Linked DNA regions of Pseudorhizobium banfieldiae. The protein of the gene in region 1 interacts with the protein of each later gene in a pairwise test. Links are inferred from orthologs where the notes say so. Each region holds a gene or a part of one and is shown in the gene's direction. Other genes may lie near its edges.

Evidence for each region. The genes of interacting proteins can lie anywhere in the genome.
Region 2: the proteins of gyrB (region 1) and gyrA interact in binary tests that used the Escherichia coli proteins (3 or more experiments, as listed by UniProt). The link is inferred for Pseudorhizobium banfieldiae from one-to-one orthologs.

What each region holds. Positions count from the first base shown.
Region 1 is NZ_FO082820.1:3,782,746-3,788,445, forward strand. Bases 1,170-4,257 are described here. They hold gyrB (DNA topoisomerase (ATP-hydrolyzing) subunit B), read left to right. Parts: upstream 1,170-1,539; coding sequence 1,540-3,975; downstream 3,976-4,257. Other genes in these bases: NT26_RS18305 (helix-turn-helix domain-containing protein), read left to right, coding at 1,170-1,398; NT26_RS18315 (nitroreductase family protein), read right to left, coding at 4,024-4,257. Outside these bases: mltA (murein transglycosylase A), read left to right, coding at 1-467; NT26_RS18300 (Smr/MutS family protein), read left to right, coding at 464-1,036; more of NT26_RS18305, read left to right, coding at 1,033-1,169; more of NT26_RS18315, read right to left, coding at 4,258-4,623; NT26_RS18320 (fumarylacetoacetate hydrolase family protein), read left to right, coding at 4,765-5,607. UniProt on the Escherichia coli protein: DNA gyrase negatively supercoils closed circular double-stranded DNA in an ATP-dependent manner to maintain chromosomes in an underwound state.
Region 2 is NZ_FO082820.1:1,734,844-1,738,593, reverse strand. The notes cover bases 1-3,407. They hold gyrA (DNA gyrase subunit A), read left to right. Parts: upstream 1-390; coding sequence 391-3,207; downstream 3,208-3,407. Other genes in these bases: NT26_RS23285 (hypothetical protein), read right to left, coding at 3,326-3,407; NT26_RS08635 (MarC family protein), read right to left, coding at 1-166. In the rest of the region: more of NT26_RS23285, read right to left, coding at 3,408-3,460; NT26_RS08625 (hypothetical protein), read right to left, coding at 3,483-3,662. UniProt on the Escherichia coli protein: A type II topoisomerase that negatively supercoils closed circular double-stranded (ds) DNA in an ATP-dependent manner to maintain chromosomes in an underwound state.

The sequences.
Region 1 (5,700 bases):
GCAAGCTGCTGATCGAGCGTGGTGAAATCGATGCGGCAACGGTCTCTATGCAGACCATCCGCGCGTGGCTGGAAGCAAATCCGGATCTGACGGACGAGGTCCTCTGGCACAACCGCTCCTACATCTTCTTCAGGGAGGCGGATGTTTCGGATGACCGGCTCGGTCCGATCGCAGCTGCGAAGGTGCCCCTCCTTCCTGGTCGCTCGCTTGCCGTCGACCGGCTCATTCACACCTTCGGATACCCATTCTTCATCCACGCGCCGTCACTGACCCATCTCGACGGTGGCCAGGCCTTCGCCCGGACCATGCTGGCGCTCGATACCGGCAGCGCCATTGTCGGACCGGCGCGAGGTGACATCTTCACAGGTTCCGGCGCCGCTGCAGGAGAACTGGCTGGAACCGTGCGAAACGAGGCGGACTTCTATATTCTCGTCCCGCGCTCCGCATCGGCGAGGATGGCTGGATGAGTAGCGGTCGAAGGCTCAGTCCGGAAGAGCGGATACTTTGGGGGAAGGTGGCGAAGTCAACGCGCGCCTTGCCCGGTGGACAGGCGGATGCTCGTGAGTTCGCGGAGGAAATCGCCGCCATGCTGGCGGCGGAGGAGGCAGCGCTGGCGCAGCCGCTGCCGACGAAATCTCCCGCGGATGCCCCGGCAATCGACCATCGGCCGGCGGACGCTCGACGGCCGCCGCCGAGCCATCAACCACTGGAAAAGCCTGTCCATCGGAAGCTGGCGAAAGGGCGGTTGCCTATCGAAGCCCGGATCGATCTCCATGGGCTGTTTCAGGACGAGGCGCATGATCTCCTCCTCGATTTCCTCTATCGCGCCCATGATCGCGGCATGCGTCATGTGCTGGTGATCACCGGCAAGGGCAGTTCCCTCGGCAGCGAAGGGGCGCTACGACGTGCGGTGCCCCTCTGGTTTTCCAAGCCCGAGTTTCGCTTCCTCATCTCCTCCTACGAGTGGGCGGCCCGTCACCATGGTGGAGAGGGCGCGCTCTACGTCCGGCTCAGCCGCCCGAGACGCCATCCATGACACCCTTCGCACAGGCCCTTCGCGAACTGCGCCGGCGCAGGGGCGTGACCCAAAGGGACCTTGCCGCTGCGATCGGGGTCTCGCCTGCCTATCTCTCGGCGCTCGAGCATGGCCGGAAGGGCAAGCCTAGTTTCGATCTTCTGCAGCGGATTGCCGGCTACTTCAACATCATCTGGGACGAAGCCGACGAACTCTTCATGACGGCAGAAGCCTCGCATCCGAAGGCTGTGCTGGATACCGCAGGCCTTCCGCCGCGCTACACCGCTTTTGCCAATCGCCTGGCACGCGAGATTCGCGCACTGCCGTCGGATGTGATAGAGGCCATGGACAAACTGCTGGACCAGTCTCCGCCCAAGGGTTGATTGTTGCGGAATCCCCTGATTTCAGGCTTTTCCGGCATGGCATGAGCTTTAGAATCCGTCCCAAACTTCCTATATCTGGGGGTGGATGCGCGGGTGATTCGCAGCGTCCTGCCCGCTTAAGGACAATTGGAAAGATCTTTGATGACCGACACACCCGTGAACGAAACCGGCGCGAGTGCAGAATATGGCGCAGACTCCATCAAGGTCCTGAAGGGGCTGGATGCAGTACGCAAGCGGCCTGGCATGTATATCGGCGACACGGACGACGGTTCCGGGCTCCATCACATGGTCTATGAGGTAGTGGACAATGCGATCGACGAGGCACTGGCGGGGCACGCCGATCTGGTAACCGTCACGCTCAATGCCGACGGTTCCGTTACGGTCACCGACAATGGACGCGGCATTCCAACCGACATCCATACGGGTGAGGGGGTCTCCGCCGCTGAAGTCATCATGACGCAGTTGCATGCCGGCGGAAAGTTCGACCAGAACTCCTACAAGGTCTCCGGCGGTCTCCACGGCGTAGGCGTCTCGGTGGTCAACGCGCTGTCCGTCTGGCTCAAGCTTCGCATTCGTCGGAGCGGCAAGGTGCACGAAATCTCCTTCACACATGGCGTGGCGGACGCGCCGCTGAAGGTCGTGGGAGATTATGAGGGTCGGTCCGGCACGGAGGTGACCTTCCTCGCCAGCCCCGAAACCTTCACAATGACCGAGTATGACTACAATACGCTCGAACATCGGCTTAGGGAGCTTGCCTTCCTGAACTCCGGCGTCAGAATCCGGCTAACGGATCGGCGGAAGCCCGATGTTCGCGAAGAGGAGCTTGTCTATGACGGTGGTCTCGAAGCCTTTGTTCGTTACCTGGATCGCTCGAAGAAACCTCTCGTCGACAAACCGGTGGCCATCCGCGGCGAGAAGGACGGTATCAGTGTGGAGGTGGCTCTCTGGTGGAATGACAGCTACCACGAAAATGTCCTCTGCTTCACCAACAACATTCCCCAGCGTGATGGCGGCACGCACATGGCCGGCTTCCGCGGAGCCCTGACGAGGCAGGTTACCTCCTATGCCGACACATCCGGCATCACCAAGAAGGAAAAGGTTTCGCTGACCGGCGAAGATTGCCGCGAGGGCCTGACGGCGGTCGTATCCGTCAAGGTTCCCGATCCCAAGTTCTCGTCCCAGACCAAGGACAAACTTGTCTCGTCCGAAGTCCGGCCGGTGGTTGAGAGCCTCGTAAACGAAGCACTCGGCACCTGGTTCGAAGAGCATCCGACGGAAGCCAAGGTCCTTGTGGGCAAGGTGGTGGAGGCGGCCGTCGCCCGCGAGGCTGCGCGCAAGGCTCGCGAACTGACGCGTCGCAAGGGCGCGCTCGACATCGCCTCGCTTCCCGGCAAGCTTGCCGACTGCTCGGAAAAGGATCCTGCCAAATCTGAACTTTTCCTCGTCGAGGGCGACTCCGCCGGTGGCTCCGCCAAGCAGGGCCGCTCGCGTGAAACCCAGGCGATCCTCCCGCTCCGCGGCAAGATCCTCAATGTCGAGCGCGCTCGCTTCGACAAGATGCTCTCCAGCCAGGAGATCGGCACGCTGATCACCGCGCTGGGTACCTCGATCGGCAAGGACGAGTTCAACGCCGAGAAGCTGCGCTACCACAAGATCATCATCATGACCGACGCCGACGTAGACGGCGCCCATATCCGTACGCTGCTACTCACCTTCTTCTTCCGTCAGATGCCGGACCTGATCGAGCGTGGCCACGTCTATATTGCCCAGCCGCCGCTCTACAAAGTGACCCGCGGCAAGTCGGTACAGTATCTCAAGGACCAGAAGGCATTCGAGGAATACCTGATCAGTAGCGGCCTTGAGGATACGAGCCTCAGGCTCGCGTCTGGTGAGGTCCGCACCGGCCAGGACCTGCGGGAAGTGATCCATGACGCCATGCGACTGCGCAACCTCCTCGACGGGTTGCATTCGCGCTACAATCGCGCGGTGGTCGAGCAGGCCGCCATCGCCGGCGCGCTGAACCCCGATCTGACGGACAATCCTGAACGCGCACAACAAACCGCGGATGAGGTTGCACGTCGCCTGGATGTCATCGCCGACGAGACCGAGCGTGGCTGGAGCGGCCATGTCACGGATGAGGGTGGCCTTCGTTTCGAACGCATGGTGCGTGGCGTCAAGGAAGTTGCGGTGCTGGATGTGGCGCTGATCGGCTCGGCGGATGCCCGTCACATCGACCAGATGACACCCCGCCTCAACGAGATCTACGCGACGCCCCCGGTCCTCCGTCGCAAGGAGGAAGAGACCGAGATGTCGGGCGCGCTGGCGCTGCTCGAAGCGATCTTCGCCGCCGGTCGCAAGGGCATCTCGATGCAACGCTACAAGGGGCTGGGCGAAATGAACGCCGAGCAGCTCTGGGAAACCACGCTGGACCCGAATGTCCGCTCCCTGCTGCAGGTCAAGGTCAGCGACGCAACCGATGCCGACGGGCTTTTCTCGCGCCTGATGGGTGACGAGGTGGAGCCACGCCGCGAGTTCATTCAAGACAACGCGCTGAGCGTTGCAAACCTCGATATCTGAGAAGATGCTGTTTCACGTGAATCGCCGCTTGCGCTGATTCACGTGAAACTAGTCTTCCCCGACGAAGCGTCCTTCGAACGCCACTTCCGAGAGCGGCTTGCGCTCGCTCTGGACCTCCCGCTCACGCAGGTCGTCTGGAAGCGTCTCCTTCGCAGCGAGCCGCCCGATCGCGCAGGCAGCCTCCACCCGATAGCCATCGGGTATGCCCAGAACCCGCACTGCCTTCTCGCGGTCCATGCCTTCCATCCCATGGGCGTGGTAGCCGAGCTTCATTGATTGGCACGCGATCGAGAACCACGCGGAACCGGTATCGAACGCATGGGTGTATGCCGGCTTTCGCTCGCCATCCTTGGAAATCCGGTAGGTGCGCGAGACGAAGATGACCAATGCCGAAGCGTTCTGCGCCCAGCGCTGGTTTCCCGGTGACAGGATATCCAGGAGTACAGGCCAGCTGGCTGTCTCCCGCAAGGCATAGATGAAGCGCCAGGGTTGATTGTTGCCGGAAGAGGGCGCCCAGTGACCTGCATCCAGAATGGTCAGCAGGTCCTCCCGGCTCATCGCTTCGCCGGTGAAGGCGCGTGGTGACCAGCGGTCGAGAAAGAAGGCATCCACCGGATGTTCCGACTGTCGGTTGTTGCTTTGGGTCATGGGCGCCGGCTCCGCTGCAAATGACGGTCTCAGAAACATAGGGTGAGCGGCGGACAACACAACGCAGACTGCGTGCAAGGGGGATGACAATGAGCCTGCCATCCTCCATAAGGCAGTTGTCAGACAAGTGGAGGCATATCCGTGAAACTCATGCGTGTTGGTCAGCCGGGCCAGGAAAAGCCGGCAATCCTCGATGCGAGCGGCAAGGTCAGGGACCTGTCGCAGCATGTCGCCGACATCGGTGGCGCGGCCATCTCGCCGGAGGGTCTTGCCAGGATCGCTGCTCTCGACCTGCAGAACCTGCCCGAGCTGCAGGTTGACCGCATTGGCGCCTGCGTTGCCGGCACCGGCAAGTTCATCTGCATCGGCCTGAATTTCTCTGACCATGCTGCCGAGACGGGCGCCGCCGTCCCGCCGGAGCCCGTCATCTTCATGAAGGCCACCTCAGCCATCTGCGGCCCCAATGATGATGTCATCATTCCCCGCGGCTCGGAGAAGACGGATTGGGAGGTCGAGCTCGGCGTCGTCATCGGCAAGACCGCCAAATATGTCAGCGAAGCCGAGGCCATGGAGTATGTGGCCGGCTACTGCGTCTCGCACGATGTATCGGAGCGCGGCTTCCAGACGGAGCGCGCTGGTCAGTGGACCAAGGGCAAGTCCTGCGACACCTTTGGTCCGATCGGCCCATGGCTGGTCACGAGGGACGAGATCGCTGACCCGCAGAACCTCGGCATGTGGCTGAAGGTGAACGGCGAGACTATGCAGAACGGCTCGTCGAAGACCATGGTCTATGGCGTGGCCTTCGTCGTCTCCTATCTCAGCCAGTTCATGTCGCTGCATCCCGGTGACGTCATCTCCACCGGCACGCCGCCGGGCGTCGGCATGGGCATGAAGCCGCCGCGTTACCTGAAGGCAGGCGACGTCGTCGAACTTGGGATTGAGGGGCTGGGTACGCAGCGCCAGATCTTCGTGGCGGATCGTTAACCAGCCGAACGGACGGAACCTTAAGGCGCTTCATGCCATTCTTGATGCCAGGCCTCCGCGCCTGGCATTTTTATTGGTTAATGATTGGTCCCG
Region 2 (3,750 bases), 2.0 Mb from region 1 along the record:
CGGCAAGTATGCCTAAAGCTATCAGCGAGCCGCGCACAGCGACGTGACGGCGCTGTTCACGGCTCATGCCGACCGTCAGCCCCAGGAAAACCGGCGCAAGCCCGGGCGGGTCGAGTGTGACGAGCAGGGTGGTGAAGGCATTGACCAATATGTCTGCAGTCGCCATCTCTCCTCCAGCGCGTTTGCCGATCCTTGCGGACCCCCTCCGACCTTGTTAGGACGGCGTGACCTTCAAGGGAAGGGTGACCTGGCCATTGTCTGGTGCGCCGCGGTACGCCGGCTTTCTCGCCAGGGCTCGAAACCTGTTCACAACCGGTGTCGAACTTGGCGCATGAAGCCGCTTTCCGCTATAGAAACACAACTGATTCCGAACAAAGATCGTGATCCGATTTGACTGAGCAAAGCACCCCCGGCGGCGGAAAGCTGCCACCCGGCATCGAACCCATTTCCATCATGGAAGAGATGCAGCGGTCCTATCTCGATTACGCCATGAGCGTCATCGTCAGCCGCGCGCTCCCGGATGTTCGTGACGGATTGAAGCCGGTCCATCGCCGCATCCTTTTCTCCATGAGCGAGATGGGCATCGACTGGAACAAGAAATATGTGAAGTCTGCCCGCGTCACCGGTGATGTGATGGGTAAATACCATCCTCATGGCGATTCTGCGATCTACGACGCCCTGGCACGTATGGCGCAGGACTGGTCGCTCCGCCTGCCGCTGATCGACGGCCAAGGCAACTTCGGCTCGATCGACGGCGATCCGCCGGCGGCTCAGCGCTACACGGAATGCCGCCTGGCGAAGGCTGCACATTCGCTTCTTGACGACCTCGACAAGGAGACGGTCAACTTTCGCGACAACTATGATGGGACGATGTCCGAACCGGTCGTGGTACCGGCACGCTTCCCGAACCTCCTCGTCAATGGCGCAGGTGGCATCGCAGTCGGCATGGCGACGAATATTCCGCCGCACAATCTTGCCGAGGTGATCGATGCCTGCATCGCCTTGATCGACAATCCGGCCATCGAACTGCCGGAACTGATGCAGATCATTCCGGGGCCCGACTTTCCGACCGGCGCATTGATCCTGGGCAGGGCAGGGATCAAGTCCGCCTATGAGACCGGGCGCGGCTCCGTCATCATGCGCGGCCGGGCGCATATCGAGCCGATGCGGGGGGACCGCGAACAGATCATCATCACCGAGGTTCCCTATCAGGTGAACAAGGCGACGATGATCGAGAAGATGGCCGAGCTCGTGCGCGACAAGCGCATCGAAGGCATTTCCGATCTTCGCGACGAATCCGACCGTCAGGGCTATCGCGTCGTCATCGAGCTCAAGCGCGATGCGAATGCCGAAGTCATCCTCAACCAGCTCTACCGTTACACGCCGCTACAAACGTCATTCGGCTGCAACATGGTTGCCCTGAACGGTGGCAAGCCCGAGCAGCTGACGCTGATCGACATGCTGAAGGCATTTGTTTCCTTCCGCGAAGAGGTCGTCAGCCGGCGCACGAAGTACCTCCTGCGCAAGGCCCGGGAACGCGCACATGTGTTGGTCGGCCTGGCGATCGCCGTCGCGAATATCGACGAGGTCATCAACCTGATCCGTCGCGCGCCGGACCCGGCAACCGCGCGTGAGCAGCTGATGACGCGCCGCTGGCCGGCCCATGATGTCGATGCGCTGATCCGGCTGATCGACGATCCGCGCCACCGCATCAATGAGGACGGCACCTACAACCTGTCGGAAGAACAGGCTCGCGCGATCCTCGAACTGCGTCTTGCCCGCCTGACCGCCCTGGGCAGGGACGAGATTGCCGACGAACTCAACAAGATCGGCGCAGAGATCAGCGACTACCTGGAAATCCTCTCGTCTCGGGTCCGCATCTACCAGATCGTCAAGGACGAGCTGACGGCCGTCCGGGACGAGTTCGGAACGCCGAGGCGTACCGAAATCCTCGAGGGCGGCCCCGACATGGACGATGAGGATCTCATCGCCCGTGAGGACATGGTCGTCACCGTTTCACACCTCGGCTACATCAAGCGGGTGCCGCTCACGACCTATCGCGCCCAACGGCGCGGCGGCAAGGGCCGTTCGGGAATGGCGACGCGCGACGAGGATTTCGTGACCCGGCTGTTCGTCGCCAATACGCACACGCCGGTGCTATTCTTCTCGTCTCGCGGCATCGTCTATAAGGAGAAGGTCTGGCGCCTGCCGATCGGTACGCCCACCTCGCGCGGCAAGGCACTGATCAACATGTTGCCGCTGGAGCCGGGAGAGCGCATCACGACCATCATGCCGTTGCCGGAAGACGAGACGACCTGGGACAATCTCGACGTCATGTTCTCGACGACACGCGGCACCGTTCGACGGAACAAGCTTTCCGATTTCATCCAGGTCAACCGCAACGGCAAGATCGCGATGAAGCTCGAGGAGGAGGGCGACGAAATCCTCTCCGTCGAGACGTGTACCGACCGCGACGACGTACTCCTGACGACCGCGCTGGGCCAGTGCATCCGCTTCCCCGTCGATAGCGTTCGTGTCTTTGCAGGTCGTAACTCGATCGGCGTGCGCGGAATCACATTGCAGTCCGGGGACCGCATCATCTCGATGACCATCGTCGGGCATGTCGATGCCGAGCCTTGGGAGCGCGCTGCTTACCTCAAGCGGTCCGCCGGAGAACGTCGCGCGATGGGCGTCGACGAAGAGGATATCGCTCTGGTCGGCGAAGAGGTCGGCGCCGAAGGTGAACTCACCGAGGAGCGGTACCAGGAACTCAAAGCGCGGGAGCAGTTCGTGCTGACGGTTTCCGAGCGCGGTTTCGGCAAGCGTTCGTCGTCCTACGACTTCCGTACCTCGGGTCGCGGCGGCAAGGGCATCCGCGCCACCGATACCTCGCGCACGAACGAGATCGGGCAACTGGTGGCCGCCTTCCCGGTGGAAGATACTGACCAGATCATGCTCGTGTCGAATGGCGGGGTGCTGATCCGTGTCCCCGTTGACGGCATTCGCATCGCGAGCCGCGCCACGAAGGGCGTCACCATCTTCTCCACCGCGAAGGATGAACGCGTCGTGTCTGTAGAACGCGTCAGCGAGCCGGAAGGCAATGACGAGAACGGTGAGTTGGTCCCCGATGAGATCGTCTCCGAAACGGGCGACTTCGGACCATCCCCCGAGGCAGAGGCTCCGCCTCCGGATACCGACGCTGAGTGATGCTCAGAACAAAAAATAAGCCGGGCCTCATGCCCGGCTTATTTTTTGGCTGCATGGTCCGGCATCTCGTCCGACGGTGCAGTCCGCTACTGTGAACTAGTTATCTCGGCGCCAACAACTAGAAGGTGACCCGGCGGGTTGCGAAGACTTTCATTTCCTCGCGTTCACGACGCAGCTCGGAGATCGTCGATGCGATTGACGCCACGAACATGATGCTGATCAGACTTGCCAATACCGTAAGGGTCACGAACATAACTGCCTCTCGCTTCGGACCGTCAGTAGAACGAGATATCGTGATAACGTCCCGTCATCTGCGGATAGTTTAGATCGCTCCATTCCGACCGATCCTGGTAAAGGGTCACCGTGGCCGTGAGCATCGCCGCTATCATTGCTGTCCATACCATGTTGATCATGGAGATCTTGTCCAGCATGATCGGCTTCCTTCTCTCGATCATCTCAGTTGTCCTTCTTGCTGGCCAGAACGCTCTTCCGGCGAACTGGTTCCAATTGCGTGGAGAAGCATTGGATCGCTTCTCGGTTCGG